Sphaerotilus microaerophilus: one gene and its partner. Each later gene encodes a partner of the first gene's protein in a complex. Links are inferred from orthologs where the notes say so. Each region holds a gene or a part of one and is shown in the gene's direction. Other genes may lie near its edges.

Region 1 (10,188 bases):
AGAGCACGGTCGGCAGCCTGATCCGCACCAATGCCTCGCTGCAGCACATCGCGGTGGCCAACCTGCGGCGCGATCGCGAAGACCCGGCGCGCCAGCGCCAGGACAGCCTCACCGACACCTGGCACATGCTGATGCAGAGTCTGGCAGGCGCACTGCGCACGGCCGGTACCCAGAGCGGCTGGCTGGAAACGGTGCAGGCCAGCCTGGCCCAGGCGCGGGCGCTGGAGCAACGCTCGGCGCATGCACCGCTGTACCTGCTGGTGCAACACGCCCTGCATTCCTGCGAGCAATACAGCAGCCAGCACGCGATGCTGTGCGCGCTGATCTGCGAGCGCGTCGGCACGGTGCTCGGCTGGCCGGCCGAGGAGATCGACAGCCTGGTGGGCGCCGCCCTGACGATGAACGTGGCCATGACGGTGCTGCAGGACAACCTGGCCAAGCAGCGCCTGCCGCTGTCGCCCGACCAGCGCGAGCGCATCGTGGGGCACGGCCTGCGGGGCTCGACACTGCTGGCCGGCGCTGGCGTCACGGACGCGCGCTGGCTGAAGATCGTGCGACTGCACCACGACACCAGCCTGCTCGAACGCCCGCTCAAGACGCTGGACGCCGCCAGCCGGCTGGCCCGGCTGCTGTACACCGTCGACCGCTTCACTGCCAAGATCAGCCGCCGCAGTTCGCGCCTGCCCATGTCGCCGCTGGCCGCCGCCCGCAGCGCCTGCGTGGGCGCCGATGGCCAGCCCGATGAGCTGGGCGCCGCCATCCTCAAGGCCCTGGGCATGTACCCGCCGGGCAGCTACGTGCAGCTCGCCAACGGCGAGGTCGGTGTGGTGATGAAGCGTGGCCAACGCGCCAACGAGCCCCTCGTGGCAGTGCTGGTTGGCACCAGCGGGCTGGCGCTCAGTGCGCCGGTGCTGCGTGATACCTCCAGCGCGGCGCGCGCCGTTGTCGGCGTGGCTGCCGTCGACAGCATCAAGGTTCGCCTGCAGCACGAGCAGCTGCTGGCCCTGCTCTGAACGGTCCCGGCCAGTCTTGGCCCGGAACCGGCCCGTTGCCCCCTGACCCCGCGGCAAACGCCATGTCCCGCCAATCCATTCCCACGGTCTCTCCCCTGCGCCCGGGTGCCCGCCTGACCCGGACAGGAGACTCCACGGCAGCCGCCGCCAACGACAGCCCCCTGCGCAGTGCCTGCGCGCGGCTGCGTTGGCCACTGCCGGCGCTGCTCACCTGGGCCACAGCCTGGGGCCTCTTCACGACCCTGCAGCAACTGGGCGTGGCAACCGCCGCTGCGATGGCTGCGGCGCTGCTGCTGGGTGGGACGGCGGGGCTGGGCACGGGCCTGGCAGGTCATTCACGCTGGCGGGGCTGGATCGTCGCGGTCGGCTTCCCACTCTCTTGGGGGCTGCATGCCCTGCTGCACGGCCTGGCCGTGCCCGCGGCGGGGCTGGGGAGCACGGTCGCCGCAGGCGGCGTGCTCGGCGAGTTGCCCGCCTGGGCTTGGCTGGTGCCACTGGCGCTGTTCCTGCTGGCCTACCCGCTGCGAGCCTGGCACGACGCACCGTTCTTTCCCACCCCCTCTGACGCCCTGGAAGGGCTGGCCGACATCGCCCCGCTGCCCGCTCGGGCACGCATCCTCGATGCCGGTTGCGGCCTGGGCCACGGCCTGCAGGCCCTGCGCCGGGCCTACCCGAGCGCGCAGCTGCAAGGCGTCGAGTGGAGCTGGCCGCTGCGCTGGCTGGCCTCGCTGCGCTGCCGCTGGGCCCACATCCGGCGCGGCGACATGTGGGCACAGAGCTGGAGTGGCCACGACATGGTCTACCTGTTCCAGCGCCCCGAAAGCATGGCGCATGCCGCCGCCAAGGCCCGCCAGGAAATGCGCCCGGGCAGCTGGCTGGTGAGCCTGGAATTCAAGGCCCCCGGGCTGCGCCTGCATGCCGTGCTGCAGCGCGAGGACGCACGCCCGGTGTGGGTCTACGCGATCGGCCCGGCACCGCGCCGCGGCTGACCCGCCTCTGCAGCCCCGCAACGACGGCGAGAGATTTTTCACTTTCCGCCATCTCAAGTCACCAGGGCGGCCCTCCGATATGCAAAACAGACTTCATCTGCCGACCCGGCCCCTCGTGACGCCGGCGGCCCCCTGATCCGGAAAGCACCCCATGTTCGTCATCGTCGGCTGGCTCGTGGCCCTGGGCTGCATCTTCGGCGTGTACATCGTGCACGGCGGCAACATCAGCGTGATCCTGAAGGCACTGCCCTTCGAGATGATCACCATCTTCGGCGCCGCCGCCGGCGCCTTCCTGGCCAACAACCAGATGAAGGTGGTGAAGGCCTCGATGGCCGGCCTGGGCCGCTGCTTCAAGGGCAGCAAGTTCAACAAGGCCCGCTACATGGAGCTGCTGTCGCTCATGTACGACCTGCTGCAGAAGGTGCGCAAGGAGGGCCTGATGTCCATCGAAAAGGACGTCGAGGACCCGCACAGCTCGGCCATCTTCCAGAAGTACCCGGCGGTGGGCAATGACCACCACGTGACCGAGTTCATCACCGACTACCTGCGCATGATGGTGTCGGGCAACCTGAATGCCCATGAGATCGAGAGCCTGATGGACCAGGAGATCGACACCCATCACCAGGAGGAGCACGCCGCGGTGGCCGCCATCGCGCGGCTGGCCGGTGGCCTGCCCGCCTTCGGCATCGTGGCTGCGGTGCTGGGCGTGGTGAACACCATGGGTTCGGTGGGCCAGCCACCGGCGGTGCTGGGCGGCATGATCGGCTCGGCGCTGGTGGGCACGTTCCTGGGCATCTTGCTGGCCTATGGCTTCGTCGAGCCGCTGGGCGGCCTGCTGGAGCAGAAGGTCGAGGACGCCGGCAAGGAACTGCAGTGCATCAAGAGCACGCTGCTGGCCTCGATGCAGGGCTACGCACCGCAGATCGCGATCGAGTTCGGCCGCAAGGTGCTCTATTCCGGCGATCGCCCCAGCTTCACTGAGCTGGAATCGCACCTGAAGAAGAAGTGATGCCCGAGCTGACACCAACCCTGGTGCCTGCGCGCATCCCAGGAGCCTGCCATGGCCGGTGATGCCAAGAAGCTGCAACCGATCATCGTCAAGAGGGTCAAGAAGGCCGGCCACGCGGCGCACGGCGGCGCGTGGAAGATCGCCTACGCCGACTTTGTGACGGCGATGATGGCCTTCTTCCTGCTGATGTGGCTGCTGGGCTCGACCACCGAGGGCGACAAGAAGGGCATCGCGGACTACTTCCAGTCCCCCCTGAAGGTCGCGCTGATGGGTGGCGGCTCCGGTGCCGGCGACGCCTCCTCGCTGCTCAGGGGCGGCGGCACCGACCTCACCCGACAGGGCGGTCAGGTGAAAAAGGGCGACGTCGAGGCCAAGCACAAGACCTACAACCTCAAGGCCCTGAAAGCCGAGCAGCGTAAGGCCGAACAGGCGAGGCTGAGCGAGCTGAAGGAGAAGATGGCCGAGGTCATCGCCAACTCGCCCAAGCTGGCCGAGTTCAAGTCACAGGTGCGCCTGGACATGACCCGCGAGGGCCTGCGCATCCAGATCGTGGACGACCAGAAGCGGCCGATGTTCGACAGCGGCTCGGCCGAGGTGCAGCCCTACATGCGCGAGATCCTGCGCGCCATCGGCTCGGTGCTCACCGAAGTACCCAACCGCCTGACGCTGGAGGGGCACACCGACGCCAAGCCGATGGGTTCGGGCCTGGGCTACAGCAACTGGGAGCTGTCGTCCGACCGCGCCAACAGCTCGCGCCGTGAACTGCTGGCCGGCGGGCTGGACGATGCGCGCATCCTGCGCGTGCAGGGGCTGGCCGCCAGCGTGCCCTTTGACCGCCAGGACCCGCTGCACCCCATCAACCGGCGCATCAGCATCATCGTGATGACCCGTGACGCCGAGGAGCGGTTCTTCCAGTCCGGCGACGCCCCGCTGCCCGAGGAAGACGCCGCCAGTGCGCCCGCAGAAATTTCAAGTTCTGCGCCGCCAAACCGATAAACACGGGGTCAATCTTCGACCCGTCCCTGCGACCCGCCCGCATCCAGATCCCCAAGGAGCGCACATGACCGCCTCTACCGACCTCAAGTTCCTGGTCGTCGACGACTTCTCGACCATGCGCCGCATCGTGCGCGGCCTGCTCAAGGAAATGGGCTGCAACAACGTCGAGGAAGCCGAAGACGGCGCCGTGGCGCTGAACATGCTGCGCAGCGGCCGCTTCGACTTCGTTGTCAGCGACATCAACATGCCCAACATGACCGGCTTTGACCTGCTCAAGGCGATCAAGGCCGACGAGACGCTGCGCCATCTCCCCGTGTTGATGGTCACCGCCGAAGCGCGCAAGGAAGACATCGTGCTCGCCGCCCAGAGCGGTGCGGCCGGCTACATCGTCAAGCCCTTCACCAAGGCAACGCTGGAGGAGAAGGTCACCAAGATCATGCAGAAGCTCGGCGCCACCGCCTGAGGGAGAACACGATGACCGCCGAAGCACTTGCCACCGCGACCGTCACCGTCTGCGCCGAACAACCCGGCACACCGGAAACCGTGTTCCTGCAGATCGGTGCCATCACCCGCCTGCTGCACGACACCATGCAGCAACTGGGGGTGATGCCCCAGCTCAAGGTCGCCACCGAAGGCCTGCCTGACGCTCGCAGTCGCCTGAACTACATCGTGCGCAAGACCAGCGAGGCCGCCGACAAGGTGCTGAACTCGGTCGACCAGGCCAAGTTCGAACACCACAACATCGCAAAGCAGACCCGTGCGATGGGCGAGGCGCTGGTACGTGACCCCGTCAAGGCAGTGGCCAGCGGTGCGGTGCTGAATTTCGTGCACGACATCGAGGCGGCCACCGCGCGCATCGACCAGCACCTGACCGACATCATGCTGGCCCAGGACTTCCACGACCTGACCGGCCAGGTGGTGTCCAAGGTGGTGAACCTGGCCAACGAACTGGAGACCAATCTGGTCAAGCTGCTCGTGCAGGTGGTGCCGCCCGAGCAGCGCGACAAGGTCGACCCCACCGTGCTGCACGGCCCCGTGGTGGACGCCACCGGCCGCACCGACGTGGTGCAGGACCAGGGCGAGGTCGACGACCTGCTGGCCAGCCTGGGGTTCTAGCCCCCAGCAAGCGGCAAGACAGGGTCAGGGCAGCGCCAGCGCAGCGTCGCGCGTTGCCTTCGGCAGCTCGGCCAGCCGTTTCACCTCCGAGTGGAAGCGCGGCCAGTCCCGCCCGCTGCGCTCGAACAGCCGCTCGAACTCGCCGACCCGCTCGTTGTAGGCCCCCAGGATCGCGAGCTGCGGGTTGCCAGCCGCCTCGAACCAGCGGTCGTAGCCACCGTAGCCGGCCCAGCGCCCGGCCTTCAGTTCGGCATGGGCGGTGCGCATCCCGGCCAGGATCGCTGCCTTGCCGCGGCGCTTTTCGTCGTCGGTGGATGAACTGCCGTACAGCCGCACCAACTCGGCACGGGTACGCAGCGTGAGAGCGCGGAAATCATCGCGCCGCCCATCCTGCTTCTCGGCCTCCACCGCCAGGGCCTCCCGCGCGCTGCCGCGCAGCCACTGCGCGCTGCCCATGCGCTCCACCGCCGTGGCGTAGGACTCGTTGAACACCGTGTCGTCCTCGGCATAGGCCACCTGGTGGCTCAGCTCGTGGAAGATCAGCCGCGCCAGATCGACATCGGAGCCGCGGATGAAGGTATTGAGCAGCGGGTCGGCAAACCAGCGCCCCGGCAGCTTGCCCAGCGTCGAGTAGGCCGGCACCGCGTAGACGTAGGTTTCCCAGCCCTCGGCCTGCAGCTGCTTCGCCAGCGCATCGGCCTCGCCGCGATCGAAATAGCCGCGGTAGCCAACGCAGCCGACCACCGGGTGGCACCAGCCCTTCAGCTCCAGCGACAGCTCCCGCGTGGCCACCACGTTCCACACCGCGGCGGGGCGCTTCAGGTCGGCGTAGCGGCGGTAGCTGGCGTTGTCCGGCAGCGCCAGCTCGCGCGAGGCGTAGTCGCGCAGCGATTGGCTGAGCTGCAGGCGCTCGCGCAGCTCGGGCGGCGTGGCCGGGTCGGCCAGCCAGTGATCCACCGGCCGCGCGGCGTTGAGCAGCTCCAGGTGGCCGCTGGCGGATTGCCAGTAGTAGCTGACATGCGCACAGCCGCCCAGGCCGATGCAGGCCGCCGCCAGACCGAGCAGCAGGGCCAGGGCGGCGAGGCGCGTGCGCGGCTTCATGCCCCTGCGGCCTGCGGTGCCAACTCGGCATCGGCCCGCTCGACCTCCACCAGGCAGTCGTAGAAGCAGGGGGCCTCGCCCAGGTCGGTGAGGCGCTGGTGGGTCAGCTCGTTGACATTGCTGCCACGCAGGCCCAGCTTGCGCCACCAGACCCCCAGCCCGTTGACCACCCCGCGGCGGGCGCGCGCGCTCACCCGCGCGACGCAGTGGTAGCTGCCCCGGTCATTGAAGACCCGCACCACGCCGCCATCGACGAGCCCGCGCGCCGCGGCATCGGCCGCACAGATCTCCAACACCGGCTCCCGCTCGGTGGCCTGCAGGCTGGCCACATTGACGAAGGTGGAGTTCAGGAAATGCCGCGCCGGCGGCGAGATCATCGCCAGCGGATAGCGCGCTGCCAACACCGGGTTGGTCTCGGCGCACTCGTGGTTGGGCACATGGTCAGGCAGCGGCAGGTCCGGCCCGCAGGCACGCGCCCGGCCGCTCGCGGTCGGGAAGCCGCCCTCGGCAAACGGCGCCTCGGGCAGCGGCAGTTGGACCCAGCCGTCGCGCCAGAGGCGGTCGAAGTCCACCGCGTCGCCAAAGGCCTGGCGCGCCAGCGCCATGTCGTCGTCGGCAAAGCCGGGCTCGTCGAAGCCCAGCCGCGTGGCCAGCTCGCGGAACACCTGGGCGTTCGGCCGGGCCTGGCCACGCGGGGCCAGAGACGGCTGGTTGGCGAGCAGCCAGGTGTGGCCGTAGCTGGCGTGCACATCCACATGCTCGAGCTGCATGGTGGCAGGCAGCACGTAGTCGGCATGGTCGGCGGTGTCGGTCAGGAAGTGCTCCAGTACCACGGTGAACAGGTCCTCACGGGCGAAGCCGGCGGCCACCCGGGCCGACTCGGGCGCGATCGCCACCGGGTTGCTGTTGTAGACCACCAGCGCCTCGATGCGCGGCCCCCCGTCCAGCACCGCCTCGCCCGGCTGCGCCAGCAGGGCGTCGCCGATGGTGGCCATGTTGATGGTGCGCACTCGCCGCCCCGCCAGCAGGTGGGGCTGGTGGAAGGCCGGGTTGCGCACCGGCTTGTTCCAGCCCGAGGCCGAGAGCAGCAGCCCGCCGGCCCGGTGCCGCCAGGCCCCGACCAGGCAGGGCAGCAGCGCGATCAGTCGCACCGCGTTGCCCCCGCCGTGCACCCGCTGCATGCCGTAGTTCAGGCGGATGGCCGCCGGTGCCGTCGTGCCGTAGTCCTGCGCGAGGCCCCGCACCTCGTCGGGCGTGAGGCCGCAGACCTGTGCGGCGCGCTCGGGCGGCCACTGCAGCGCACGCTCGCGCAGCTCGGGCCAGCCTTCGACGTGGCGGGCCAGGTAGTCGTGGTCGAGCCAGTCGTTCACGATCAGCTCGTGCATCAGACCCAGCGCCAGGGCGCCATCGCTGCCCGGGCGCAATGCAATGTGCTGGTGGCACTTCTCGGCGGTCTCGGTGCGGCGTGGATCGATCGCGATCAGCTTCGCGCCCGCGCGCTTGGCCGCCTGCGCAAAGGTCCAGAAGTGCACGCTGGAGGTGATCGGGTTGCTGCCCCAGATCAGGATCAACCGGCTCTCGGCAAAGTGCTGCAGGTGCATGCCCACGGTGGAACCGTAGGTCATCGCCAGCCCGGTCGCGCCGGCCTCGGCGCAGATGCTGCGGTGCAGCTGCGACGCGCCCAGGCGGTTCCAGAACCGCGCGGCCATGCCCTCGCCCTGCACGAAGCCCATCGTGCCGGCATAGCTGTAGGGCTGGATGGCCTGCGGATCGCGCGCCGCGATGGCCCGCAGCCGTGCGGCGATGTCGTCCAGCGCCTCGTCCCAGCTGACCGGCACGAACTCGCCCCGCCCCTTTGGCCCGACCCGTTTGAGCGGCGTCAGCACACGCTCCGGGTGCTCGATGCGCTCCATGTAGCGCGACACCTTGGTGCACAGCGCGCCGTGCGTGGGCGGGTGGTCCGGGTCGCCCTGCAGCCGGATCACCCGCCCGCCCTGCACCGTGACGCGGATCGCACAGGTGTCGGGGCAGTCGTGCGGGCAGGCGGCGTGCACCACCGACACGGTGGCAGCGGCATCGCCGTCAGGGGCATGGGCGGGGGCAGGGTTGGCACTCATGCCGAGATGATGGCATGGGCTCCTGCAGCGCGGGTCCGGGCCCGGCGATAAGATGGATTCGCTGTCCTCCTTCAACGCGCCTGCCGCCCGCCCCATGTCCACGCTGCCCGCCTCTGCCAGCGCCCTCGCTGTCGACACCGACCTGCTGACCGCGATCCGCCGCGACATCCACGCCCACCCGGAGCTGTGCTTCGAAGAGGTGCGCACCTCGGACCTGGTGGCCAGTCAGCTCGCCGCCTGGGGCATCGAAGTCCACCGCGGTCTGGGCCGCACCGGGCTGGTCGGCGTGATCCGGCATGGCAGCTCGCCGCGCGCCATCGGCCTGCGCGCCGACATGGACGCGCTGCCGATGACCGAGCACAACCACTTCCCCCACGCCAGCCGGCACCCGGGCCGCATGCACGCCTGCGGCCACGACGGCCACACCGCCATGCTGCTGGCCGCGGCGCAGCACCTGGCGCGGCACCGGCACTTCGACGGCACGGTGTACCTGGTGTTCCAGCCCGCAGAGGAAGGCGGCGGCGGGGCGCGCGAGATGATCGCCGACGGGCTGTTCGAGCGCTTCCCCATGGAGGCGATCTTCGGGATGCACAACTGGCCGGGCATGGCGGCGGGCCAGTTCGCGGTGTGCAACGGGCCGGCGATGGCGTCGAGCAACGAGTTCAAGATCACCATCACCGGCCGTGGCTGCCACGCGGCGCTGCCGCACAACGGCATCGACCCGGTGCCGGTGGCCTGCCAGATGGTGCAGGCCTTCCAGACCATCGTCACGCGCAACAAGAAGCCCACCGACGCAGCAGTGATCTCGGTGACGATGATCCACACCGGCGAGGCCACCAACGTGGTGCCCGATTTCGCCGAGATCCAGGGCACGGTGCGCACCTTCACGCTGCCGGTGCTGGACCTGATCGAGCAGCGCATGCGCGAGATCGCCCAGCACACCGCGGCGGCCTTCGGCGCCGAGGTGGCCTTCGAGTTCCACCGCAACTACCCGCCCACCATCAACCACCGCGCCGAGGCCGAGTTCGTGCGCGAGGTGATGACCGAGCTGGTCGGCCCCGACAACGCGCTGGAGTTCGAGCCGACGATGGGCGCGGAGGACTTCAGCTTCTTCCTGCAGCAGCGGCCCGGCGCCTACTTCGTGATCGGCAATGGCGACGGTGCCCACCGCGAGCAAGGCCATGGCCTGGGCCCCTGCACCCTGCACAACCCGAACTACGACTTCAACGACCAGCTGATCCCGCTGGGCGCGGCGCTGTGGGTGCGGCTGGCCGAGCGCTGGCTGGGCCGGGCGGGCTGAACATCCACCCACGGTCAGGGCATTTCGCGCCGCCCACCGTCGCCCCGGAATGCGGCAATCAGCGCCGGCCGTGGCCGCTTTTTTTCCGCGCTGCCCCCTGGGACAAAAAGGCGACGATCGTGGCATCACCTCCACGACCACGATCACGCACCATGTCCTTTCCTCCCGCCCTGCGCATCGGCGCACGTCTGGGCTTGGCGTTCGGTTTGCTGGGCTGCCTGCTGCTGGTCAGCACGGCATCGGGCATCCTGCGCCTGAACACCCTCAACGAGACGGTCCGCCACCTGGTCAACCAATCGGTCCGGCCCGTCGTGCTGGTGGCGCAGATGGAACGCAGCGTCCTGGAAATCGGGATCCATCTGCGCAACGCCATCCTGTTCGACGGTCAGGAACTGGTGCTGGCGGAGATCGCCGAGATTGGCAAGGAGCGCACGGCGTTGGCCGAGGTCCAGCGCAACCTGGCCGCCAGCATCGACAGCGAAGCCAGCCAGGCCGCGCTGAAGCAGGCGGTCGCGGCCCACGCGCCCTACCTGGAAGCGGTCGACAA
Region 2 (10,215 bases), 3.1 Mb from region 1 along the record:
ATAACATTTTTGCCACCCAGTTCCACCCCGAGAAGAGCGCGGACCACGGCTTGGCGCTGTACCGCAATTTCCTGAGCTGGAACCCCTGAGTTCCCACTCTCCCTTCCTTCAACCCTGCCTCGACACCAGCCATGTTGCTGATCCCCGCCATCGACCTGAAAGACGGCAAGTGCGTGCGCCTCAAGCAAGGCGACATGAATGACTCCACCACCTTTGGCGAGGACCCGGCAGCGATGGCACGCCGCTGGCTCGACGCCGGGGCACGGCGCCTGCATCTGGTGGATCTTAACGGGGCCTTTGCCGGCAAGCCCGTCAACGAGGGCGCCATCAAGGCCATCATCGCCGAGGTGGGCAGCGAGATCCCAGTGCAGCTGGGCGGCGGTATCCGTGACCTGGACACCATCGAGCGCTACCTCGACGATGGCCTGAGCTACGTCATCATCGGCACCGCAGCGGTCAAGAACCCCGGCTTCCTGCGCGATGCCTGCACGGCGTTTGGCGGCCACATCATCGTCGGCCTCGATGCCAAGGACGGCAAGGTCGCCACGGATGGCTGGAGCAAGCTCACCGGCCACGAGGTGGTGGACCTGGCCAAGAAGTTCGAGGACTACGGCGTCGAGGGCGTGATCTACACCGACATCGGCCGCGACGGCATGCTCTCGGGCATCAACATCGACGCCACTGTGCGTCTCGCTCAGGCGCTCACCATCCCCGTGATCGCCTCTGGCGGCCTGAGCAACCTGGCCGACATCGAGGCGCTGTGTGCGGTGGAGAGCGAAGGCGTGCAGGGCGTGATCTGCGGCCGCGCCATCTACACCGGCGACCTCGACTTCGCCGCCGGCCAGCGCCGTGCGGACGAACTCAACGGCGCCTGAACCCAGGGCTGCCCATGCTCGCCAAACGCATCATCCCCTGCCTCGACGTCACCGGCGGCCGGGTCGTCAAGGGCGTCAATTTCGTCGAACTGCGTGACGCGGGCGATCCGGTCGAGATCGCGGCGCGCTACAACGAGCAGGGTGCCGACGAGCTGACCTTCCTGGACATCACCGCCACCAGCGACGGCCGTGACCTGATCCTGCACATCATCGAGGACGTGGCCTCGCAGGTCTTCATCCCGCTGACGGTGGGCGGCGGCGTGCGCACGGTGGAAGACGTGCGGCGCCTGCTCAACGCCGGGGCCGACAAGGTCAGCTTCAACTCCGCTGCGGTGGCCAACCCGCAGGTGATCCGCGACGCGTCGGACAAATACGGCGCCCAGTGCATCGTCGTGGCCATCGACGCCAAGCGCCGCGTCGGCGAGGATCTGGCGACCAAGGGACCGGGCTGGGACGTCTACACCCACGGCGGGCGCAAGAACATGCACCTGGACGCGGTGGCCTGGGCCACGCAGATGGCCCAGATGGGCGCCGGCGAAATCCTGCTCACCAGCATGGACCGTGACGGCACCCGCATCGGCTTCGACCTCGCACTCACCCGTGCCGTGGCCGATGCCGTGCCGGTACCGGTGATTGCGTCAGGCGGCGTCGGCACCCTCGATCACCTGGCCGACGGCGTTCAGCAGGGTGGCGCGGATGCGGTGCTGGCTGCCAGCATCTTCCACTACGGCGAGCACACCGTGCTCGAAGCCAAGCAGGTGATGGCCGCGCGCGGGATCCCGGTACGGCTGTGACCGCAGGCTAGCTCACCAAGCCATTGCGGATCGCGTAGACGGTGAGCTCGGAGTTGTTCGCCAGCCCGAGCTTCTCCAGCACGCGGGCGCGGTAGACGCTCACGGTCTTGGGGCTGAGGCTGAGTTCCTCGGCGATGTCGGCCAGGCGCTTGCCCGAGGCGATCATCGTCAGGGTCTGCAACTCGCGGTCGGAGAGCTTGTCGTGCGCGGCCTCGGCGGTGGGCGCGGTGAGGTTCTCGACCAGCATCTGCGCCATCTCGGCGGTGATGTACTTGCGGCCCTGAGCCACCATGCGCACCGCGGCGACGATCTGCGCCGGGTCGCCCCCCTTGTTGACGTAGCCGAAGGCGCCAGCACGCAGCGCGCGCAGGGCGTACTGGTCCTCGGGGTACATGGAGACGACCAGCACGCGGATGGGCGAGCCCTCCTCCTTGAGGGTGTGCAGCACGTCCAGGCCGCTGCGCCCGGGCAGGTTGATGTCGAGCACCAGCACGTCGCAGCCCTGCCGGCGCAGCAGGGCGCGCAGCTCGCCGTACTCTCCGGCCTCGCCCACCACTTCGAGATCGGGCTGTTCGGCCAGGGTGTCGCGGATGCCGCGCCGGATCAGGGCGTGGTCGTCGCAGAGGATCACGCGTGTGGTCATAGTTCCCCCCAGGTCGATGGATCGTGCTCGCTGGTCAGCGCAGCGGTCGGTTCGGCGTCGAGCGTGCCGGCGCGGGTCGCAGGGCCGGCCAGCGGTACCGACAGGATCAGCGTCGTGCCCGTGGGCGTGCTCGACAGGTCGATCCAGCCGCCCACCGTGTCGGCCCGCTCGTGCAGTCCGCGGATGCCGAAGGAGCGCTCCTTGCCCAGGTCGCCGCGGCCCAGCCCGCGGCCGTTGTCGCTGATCTCCATCGAGAGCACGCCTGCGGCCACGGTGAGGTCCACCTCCACCCGGCTGGCGTTGGCGTGCTTGGAGATGTTGGTGAGGGCCTCCTGCGCGGTGCGGTAGGCCACCAGCGGCACGCCCGGCGGCAGGCGCAGGTGCTCGTGGCTGGAGCGGAAGACGCAGGCGATGCCGCTGCGGCGCTCGAAGCGCGAGGTCATCCACTGCAGGGCCGCCACCAATCCCTGCTCCAGGATCGCCGGGCGCAGGTTGTGCATGATGCGCTGGCTGGCCTCGATGGCATGGCGGATGGTTTCCAGCGCCTGTAGCGCTCGCTCGCGGGCGGCGGGCGTTTCGGCGTGGCGGGCCAGCCAGGCGAGGTCGAACTTCACCGCGGTGAGCGAGCCGCCGACGTCGTCGTGGATCTCGCGGGCGATGGCGGCGCGCTCCATCTCGATGCTGGTCTGCAGGTGCTGGGCCAGCTCGGACAGGCGCTTGCGCGAGACCGCCAGCTCCTGGTCGGCGCGCTGGCGCGCGCGCTGGCTTTCGCAGGCATCCACCGCGTGCAGCAGCGCCGGGACCAGCCGGGCGAGGTTGCTCTTGAGCAGGTAGTCGGAGGCGCCATTGCGCATCGCCTCCACGGCGGTGTCCTCGCCGATTTCGCCCGACACGAGGATGAAGGGCAGCAGGGCATCGCGCTCGCGCAGCAGCTCCAGCGCGATCAGGCCGGAGAAGCCTGGCAGGTTGTAGTCGGAGATCACCGCGTCCCAGCCGCGGCCCAGTTGTGCCAGGAATTCCCCCTCCTTGTCGACCCGCAGCATGGTGGGCTCCACACCGCCTCGCCGCAGGTGGGCGAGCACCAGCTGGTGGTCGAGCTCGGAGTCTTCGAGGTGGAGGATGCGCAGGCGGCGCAGCGGCTGGGTTCGGGGCATGGGGCGCGGGAGGTGTCGGGCATCGGGCACCGGAGTGCGGCTCCGAAGAGGCCGAGCGATTGTCAGCCAGGTTCCGGGCGCCGACGCGCTGCCGCCGATCCATGGACCGGAATTGAACGGCGAATCACCGGATCTTTCGCTCACCACGACCCGGCCACATTGCGAAAAATTCTATCAATCGCCAAACGCCTCCAATCACCGGGGCGAGAGGCTCTTTCAGACACGGGAACGGACGATGCGCAGGCATCGGCGCTCCCCTTGGAGCCAGCATGCAGATGAACGATGAGCCGCAGGAAGGACCGACGGGGCCGCTGCCGCTGCTCGTGGCGGCGGATCTGCAGGACCACCTGCTCACCGCCACCAATGACCTCGACCGCTTGCAGCGCCTGCTGGCCGATGCCAGCGAGGCCCTGATGGGGCATTTCTACACGGCCAACGGCCACCTGGGCCGTCTGCTGCACCAGGGTGCGGTCTTGCCGCATCTGGACACCGGCGCATTGCACGAGGCGATGCAGAGCATGGCCGGCGCGGTGACGGCGCTGCAGTTCCAGGACATGGCCTCGCAGCTGATTGCGCACACCCACCGTCGCCTGCGCGCCTGCGCCGACCAGATCGCCTGCGAGGCGATGGGTCAGGACCCCGAAGGCGAGGCGGTGATCGAGCAGGCCCCGCTGCGTCCCAACCCGGTGACGCAGGACGAGATGGACGCCGGCTCGATCGAGCTTTTCTAGTTCCGCCTCAAGCAACCGACCCACGCCGCCGATATTCCCCCGGCAAATCAGAATCCCCCCGGAGAGCGCAATGCATTCAATTCTTGCTGTCGACGACTCGGCCTCCATGCGTCAGATGGTTTCCTTCACTCTCAAGAGCGCCGGCTACAACGTCGTTGAGGCGGTGGATGGCCAGGACGCCTGGGAGAAGGCCGGTGGCCGCACCTTCGACCTGGTGCTGACCGACCAGAACATGCCTCGCATGGACGGCATCAGCCTGACCAAGAAGCTGCGCGAGACCTCGCAGTTCAAGGCCACCCCGATCCTGATCCTGACCACGGAGTCCAGCGACCAGATGAAGCAGGCGGGGCGCTCTGCCGGAGCCACCGGCTGGCTGGTCAAGCCCTTCGACCCGACCAAGCTGCTCGAAGTCATCAAGAAAGTGATCCGCTGAGCCGGCTGCTCGCGCTGCCCCGCTGCAGTGCGCCCGCAGGGCTGCACGCCAGGGGCCGTGTCGCGAGCGTTTCAGCCGCCTGCTGGTTGCATGCCACCTGCTCACCCGCCGCTCACCAGGATTCCAAGGGGTCTTTGCCATGGCCGACATGATGTCCGACAGTTCCGCCTCCTCCGGGGCGGGTATCGATCTGAGCCAGTTCTACCAGGTCTTCTTCGAAGAAGCCGGCGAGAACCTGCAGCGCATGGAGCAGCTGCTGCTGGAGCTGAACGTCGCGGCGGCGGATGACGAGGAGCTCAACGCCATCTTCCGCTGTGCCCACTCGATCAAGGGCGGCGCCGCCACCTTCGGCTTTGCCGACGTGGCCGAGCTGACCCACGAGATGGAGACCCTGCTGGACAAGCTGCGCCGCCACGAGCTGCAGCCGCACGTGCGCATGGTCGACGTGCTGCTGGGTGCGGGCGATGCGCTGCGCGCCCAGCTGGAGCGCCACCAGGGCTCGGGCCGCGAGCTGGTTGATACCACCGAGCTGCTGATCCACATCCGTTCGCTGGCCAGCGGCGAGGTGCCAGCTGCAGCGGATGTGTCCACCGTCGCTGCGGCGCCGTCGGCGGCCTCGCAGACTGCGGTGGTGCCTGCACAAGCGGTGCCCGGCCGGCGTGAGCTCGAACTGCGGGTCGGTCCGCTCAAGGACGTCTCGCTGGCCGACAACCTGCAGGAGCTGTTCAAGGAGATCCCGGACCTGGGCAGCATCGAGCCGCTCGACATGGGGCGCCCCATCGACGGCATGCGCCGCTTCAAGGTGGTCACCACCAGCAGCGATGCCGAGCTGATCGACCTGTTCACCTTCCACGTCGCCCGCGAGCAGGTGCAGCTGCAGCCGCTCGGCCCGGGCTACGGGTTCTATCCCGGCAATCCGGGGGTGCCGCCCGAGGAGGTTGGCCAGGCTGCGGGCGTGCCCACCCCGGCCGTGCCGGCCAAGGCCGCGGCCGATCCGGGCTATGGCTTCTTCGACGACGCGCCGGGCGCACCGGCCACGGCCATGACGTCCGACGGGGTTGCAGCGGCGCTGCCGCCGGCACCGGCGGCGGCCCCCGTGCCAGCCGTGGCGCCGGCAGCGCCCGTCGCCGCGCCAGCGCCACGTGCCGAGGCGGCCCGCTCCGCCCCAGCCGTGCGCAATGACAAGGCCAGCACCGGCGGCCTCGACTCCACCACCATCCGCGTGGCGGTGGAAAAGGTCGACCAGCTGATCAACCTGGTGGGCGAGCTGGTGATCACCCAGGCCATGCTGGCGCAAAACAGCCGCGACCTCGACCCGGTGGTCTACCAGCAGCTGGTGGCCGGGCTGAACGACCTCGACCGCAACACCCGCGACCTGCAGGAAGCGGTGATGTCGATCCGCATGATCCCGATGTCGACGGTGTTCAACCGCTTTCCCCGCATGCTGCGCGACCTGGCCAGCAAGCTGGGCAAGAAGGTGGAGCTGGTCACTCAGGGCGAGGCCACCGAGCTGGACAAGGGCCTGATCGAGAAGATCACCGACCCGCTGACGCACCTGGTGCGCAATTCCTGCGACCACGGCGTCGAGATGCCCGACGAACGCCTCGCCAAGGGCAAGCCGGACGTGGGCACGATCACGCTGTCGGCCTCGCACCAGGGCGGCTCGATCGTCATCGAGGTGCGCGACGACGGCAAGGGTCTGTCGCGCGAGAAGCTCCTGAACAAGGCGCGCGAACGCGGCCTGGACGCCCCCGATTCGATGAGTGACCAGGACGTCTGGGGGCTCATCTTCGCGCCCGGCTTCTCCACCGCGGAGGTGGTGACCGACGTGTCCGGCCGGGGCGTGGGCATGGACGTGGTGAAGAAGAACATCACCTCGCTGGGCGGCTCGGTGGAGATCGACTCCGCCGAAGGCTACGGCATGAGTGTCAAGGTGCGGCTGCCGCTGACGCTGGCGATCATGGACGGCATGAGCGTGGGCGTGGGCGACGAGGTCTACATCCTGCCGCTGGCCTCGGTGGTCGAGAGCTTCCAGGTCACCGACAAGACCATCAAGACCATCGGCGGCACGGGCCGCGTGGTGCAGGTGCGCGAGGAGTACATGCCGGTGATCGAGCTGGAGCGGGTGTTCGACGTGCCGCGCTTCGACTTCGAGCGGGTCTCCTCGATCATGGTCGTGGTGGAGGCCGAGGGCGGGCGCGTGGCTCTGCTGGTCGATGAGCTGCTCGGCCAGCAGCAGGTGGTGGTCAAGAACCTCGAAGCCAACTACCGCAAGGTGACGGATGTGTCCGGCGCCACCATCATGGGCGATGGCCGCGTCGCGCTGATCCTGGACACCGGCTCGCTGGTGCGCCGCTCGCGTCACTGACGCTGACTTCGCAGGCGGCGCCCTGTCGCCGTCCTGCGCCGGGGAGACGCCATGAGCCCGATGAACCTGCTGCGGTCGTTCACGATCCGCTTGCGCATGCTGGGCGCCATCGCGATGGTGCTCTGTCTTCTCGCCCTGGTCGGCGGAACGGCTCTGTGGGGACTGAATGAGGTCACGGCCGGCGCGTCCCGTCACATGGAGTCGACCCACGGCAGCACGGTGATCTTGGCGGGCCTGCGTACCGCCTTGGGAAATGTGCGCCGGTATGAGAAGGATTTGCTGATCAACTACGACAGTGCCGAGCAGCAACGAGCCTATCGCCCGAAGTGGCAGGCTGCGGTCGCGCAGGTCCTGGACAGTGCGCATCGATTGGAAGGTGCCGAGGCGGCCGGCAGGGGTGATCCGGCGCGCAAGATCAGCAGCTTGATGACCCAGTATGCCGACAAGGCGAAGCCGGTTTTTCAGGCGGTCGAGATCGGTGGCTTCAACGACGCGCCGGCGGCAAACCAGGCGATGGCTTCTGCCAAGGATCTGGTCCGTGACGTGGACGCGCAGGTCGAGATCCTGGCGTCGGCTCTCGATGCGGAGACGCTTGCGGCGGTCCGCGTGCAGGAGCGGACGGTGCAAATGGCCTGGTGGTCGCTCGCCGCGGCACTCGCGGTGGCGTTCATCCTGGTGGCCCCACTCACGCTGATGAACTCGCGCAGCATCGTCGAGCCGGTCAGGCGGGCCGAGGCCACCGCGCTGGCGATTGCGCGGGGCGATCTGACCCGCCAGATCGTCGTCACCGGCCGCGACGAGTGCTCTCACCTGCTGGCGGCGCTGGCAGAGATGCAGGGGGCGCTGGCGGGCATGGTCGGCAACATCCGCCAGACCACCGAGGCCATCGGCACCGCCAGCAGCGAGATCGCCAGTGGCAACCAGGACCTGTCCAGCCGTACCGAGCAGACGGCCGGCTCGCTGCAGCAAACCGCCAGCTCCATGGAGCAGCTCACCACCACCGTGCGGCAGACGGCGGATTCCGCCCGCGCGGCCAACCAGCTCGCCAGCGCCGCGGCCGAGGCCGCCCAGCGGGGCGGGCAGGTGATGGCCCAGGTGGTTGACAACATGGAGCAGATCAGCGGCTCCAGCCGCAAGATCGGCGAGATCATCGGCGTGATCGACAGCATCGCCTTCCAGACCAACATCCTGGCGCTCAACGCGGCGGTGGAAGCCGCGCGTGCTGGCGAGCAGGGCCGTGGCTTTGCGGTGGTGGCTGGCGAGGTGCGCAGCCTGGCGCAGCGCAGCGCCGATGCGGCGCGCGAGATCAAGGGCCTGATCGCTGCCAGCGTCGAGACCGTGGACAGTGGCGGGCGGCTGGTCCACGCTGCCGGGACCACCATCGGTGCCTTGGTTGCCGATGTGCAGCGGGTCAATCACATCATCGGCGAGATCACCTCGGCGGCGAGCGAGCAGAGCGTCGAGCTGGGCCACGTCAACGGCGCGGTCACCCAGCTCGACCAGATGACGCAGCAGAACGCGGCGCTGGTCGAGCAGAGTGCCGCCGCGGCAGAGAGCCTGCGCGAGCAGTCCCGGCGCCTGACCGAGGTCGTGGCGGCCTTCCACGTGGCCGGTGGTCACGCGGAGCCAGCCCGTGCGCAGCCGGCCCCTGCACAGGCAGCGCGTGCGGCGGCGGCCCCCGCGCCGAAGCCTCCCCGCGCCCAGCCTGCCGTGCCAACCCAGGCCGCCGCAACCCAGGTCGCGACGGCAGGCGACGACTGGACCACCTTCTGAATCCTGCCGCCTACTGAATCCCCGGTGCCTGCCGATAACCCTCCTGCGGGGCTCGGCCAGCGCACCGGCTGCCAGCGGCCGAACCTGCCCGTTCTGCCTTCCCCGCGTCCACCGCGTTCCCAGCGTTCACTGCCTTCCCTGTTCGACAGGAGTCCCCCATGAGCATCGTCCAGGACCGGCCGCGCAGCGCGCTCGCCGAACAATCCCTCGCGTCCTACGGTCGTCAGTCGGCCAACGCCGCCCGCGGTGCCGCTGCCAGTGCGGGTGAGTTCCTCACCTTCCGCCTGGGCGGCGAGGAGTACGGGGTCGACATCCTCAAGGTGCAGGAGATCCGCTCCTACGAGGCACCCACGCGCATTGCCAACTCACCGGCCTTCCTGAAGGGGGTGGTGGACCTGCGCGGCGTGATCGTGCCGATCATCGACCTGCGCCTGAAGCTGGGCTGCGACAGCGCCGAGCTGAACGCCATGACCGTGGTCATCGTGCTGAACATGCGTGGGCGGGTCATCGGCGCGGTGGTTGATGCCGTGTCGGACGTGATCCAGCTCGACGCGGCGCTGGTGCAGCCTGCCCCGGCGATGAATGCCCTGGTCGACACCCGCTACATCCGCGGCATCGCCAACGTCGCCGAGCGCATGCTGATCCTGGTGGACATCGAGTCGGTGCTGACCGGCGACGAGCTCGGCGCGCTCGACGCCAGCTTCTGATCCGCCCCTGCCCGCGGCGCTAGTCCGCCGCGCGGCGCAGCGTTTCGACCACCGGGCGCTGCAGCAGCTCGCGCAGGCTCCACCAGCCGGCCCCCAGCGCCAGCAGCGCACCGGCGGCCGTGCCGGCCAGCGGCACCCACAGCGGCGCGTTCCAGTCGAAGTTGAACACCTGGCGCGCCAGTGCCCAGCCCACGCCCATCGCGGCAGCGCTGGCCAGCAGGCCGGCCAGGGCCCCCACCGACAGCAGCTCCGCGCGCTGCACCTGCGCCAGCAGTCGGCTGCCCGCGCCCATCGCCCGCAGCAGCGCGAATTCGCGCGCGCGCGCCTCACGGCTGGCGCTCACCGCCGCGAACAGCACCAGCAGACCGGCCGCCAGCGTGAAGGCAAACAGAAACTCCACCGCCTGCACCACCTGGTCCAGTACCCGCTGCACCTGGGCGATCTGCGCGGACACGTCCACGCTGGTGATGTTCGGGTACTGCCGCGCCAGCGTGGCGTCGAAGCCGCGTTGGCCCGCACCGTCGGGCGCGCGGAAGGCCGCGATGTAGGTCACCGGCAGGTCCGTCATCCGGGCGCGCGGGAACAGCACGAAGAAGTTGACCCGCATCGAGGCCCAGTCCACCTTGCGCAGGCTGCTGATACGGCCCTCCACCGGGCTGCCGGCGATGTCGAAGCGCAGCCGGTCGCCCAGCTTCAGCCCCAGGGTCTGCGCCAGGCCCTCCTCGACGCTGAGGGCG

What was found.
Region 2: the proteins of cheY (region 1) and NGK70_RS19845 are in contact, whole or in part, in a solved structure (PDB 1A0O), measured with the Escherichia coli proteins. The link is inferred for Sphaerotilus microaerophilus from one-to-one orthologs.

The regions. Positions count from the first base shown.
Region 1 is NZ_AP025730.1:1,595,051-1,605,238, reverse strand. Bases 2,850-5,770 are described here. They hold cheY (chemotaxis response regulator CheY), read left to right. Parts: upstream 2,850-4,071; coding sequence 4,072-4,470; downstream 4,471-5,770. Other genes in these bases: NGK70_RS07050 (aminopeptidase), read right to left, coding at 5,148-5,770; NGK70_RS07055 (protein phosphatase CheZ), read left to right, coding at 4,482-5,123; motB (flagellar motor protein MotB), read left to right, coding at 3,063-4,007; motA (flagellar motor stator protein MotA), read left to right, coding at 2,850-3,011. Also shown: NGK70_RS07080 (HD-GYP domain-containing protein), read left to right, coding at 1-1,013; NGK70_RS07075 (class I SAM-dependent methyltransferase), read left to right, coding at 1,076-2,002; more of motA, read left to right, coding at 2,154-2,849; more of NGK70_RS07050, read right to left, coding at 5,771-6,224; NGK70_RS07045 (molybdopterin-containing oxidoreductase family protein), read right to left, coding at 6,221-8,341; NGK70_RS07040 (M20 aminoacylase family protein), read left to right, coding at 8,436-9,641; NGK70_RS26430 (methyl-accepting chemotaxis protein), read left to right, coding at 9,794-10,188. UniProt on the Escherichia coli protein: Involved in the transmission of sensory signals from the chemoreceptors to the flagellar motors.
Region 2 is NZ_AP025730.1:4,647,710-4,657,924, reverse strand. The notes cover bases 4,436-7,383. They hold NGK70_RS19845 (chemotaxis protein CheW), read left to right. Parts: upstream 4,436-4,769; coding sequence 4,770-6,998; downstream 6,999-7,383. Other genes in these bases: NGK70_RS19840 (methyl-accepting chemotaxis protein), read left to right, coding at 7,050-7,383; NGK70_RS19850 (response regulator), read left to right, coding at 4,436-4,630. Outside these bases: imidazole glycerol phosphate synthase subunit HisH, read left to right, coding at 1-89; hisA (1-(5-phosphoribosyl)-5-[(5-phosphoribosylamino)methylideneamino]imidazole-4-carboxamide isomerase), read left to right, coding at 132-875; imidazole glycerol phosphate synthase subunit HisF, read left to right, coding at 890-1,669; NGK70_RS19865 (response regulator), read right to left, coding at 1,677-2,312; NGK70_RS19860 (hybrid sensor histidine kinase/response regulator), read right to left, coding at 2,309-3,466; NGK70_RS19855 (hypothetical protein), read left to right, coding at 3,736-4,197; more of NGK70_RS19850, read left to right, coding at 4,268-4,435; more of NGK70_RS19840, read left to right, coding at 7,384-8,771; NGK70_RS19835 (chemotaxis protein CheW), read left to right, coding at 8,930-9,478; NGK70_RS19830 (ABC transporter permease), read right to left, coding at 9,498-10,215. UniProt on the Escherichia coli protein: Involved in the transmission of sensory signals from the chemoreceptors to the flagellar motors. CheA is autophosphorylated; it can transfer its phosphate group to either CheB or CheY.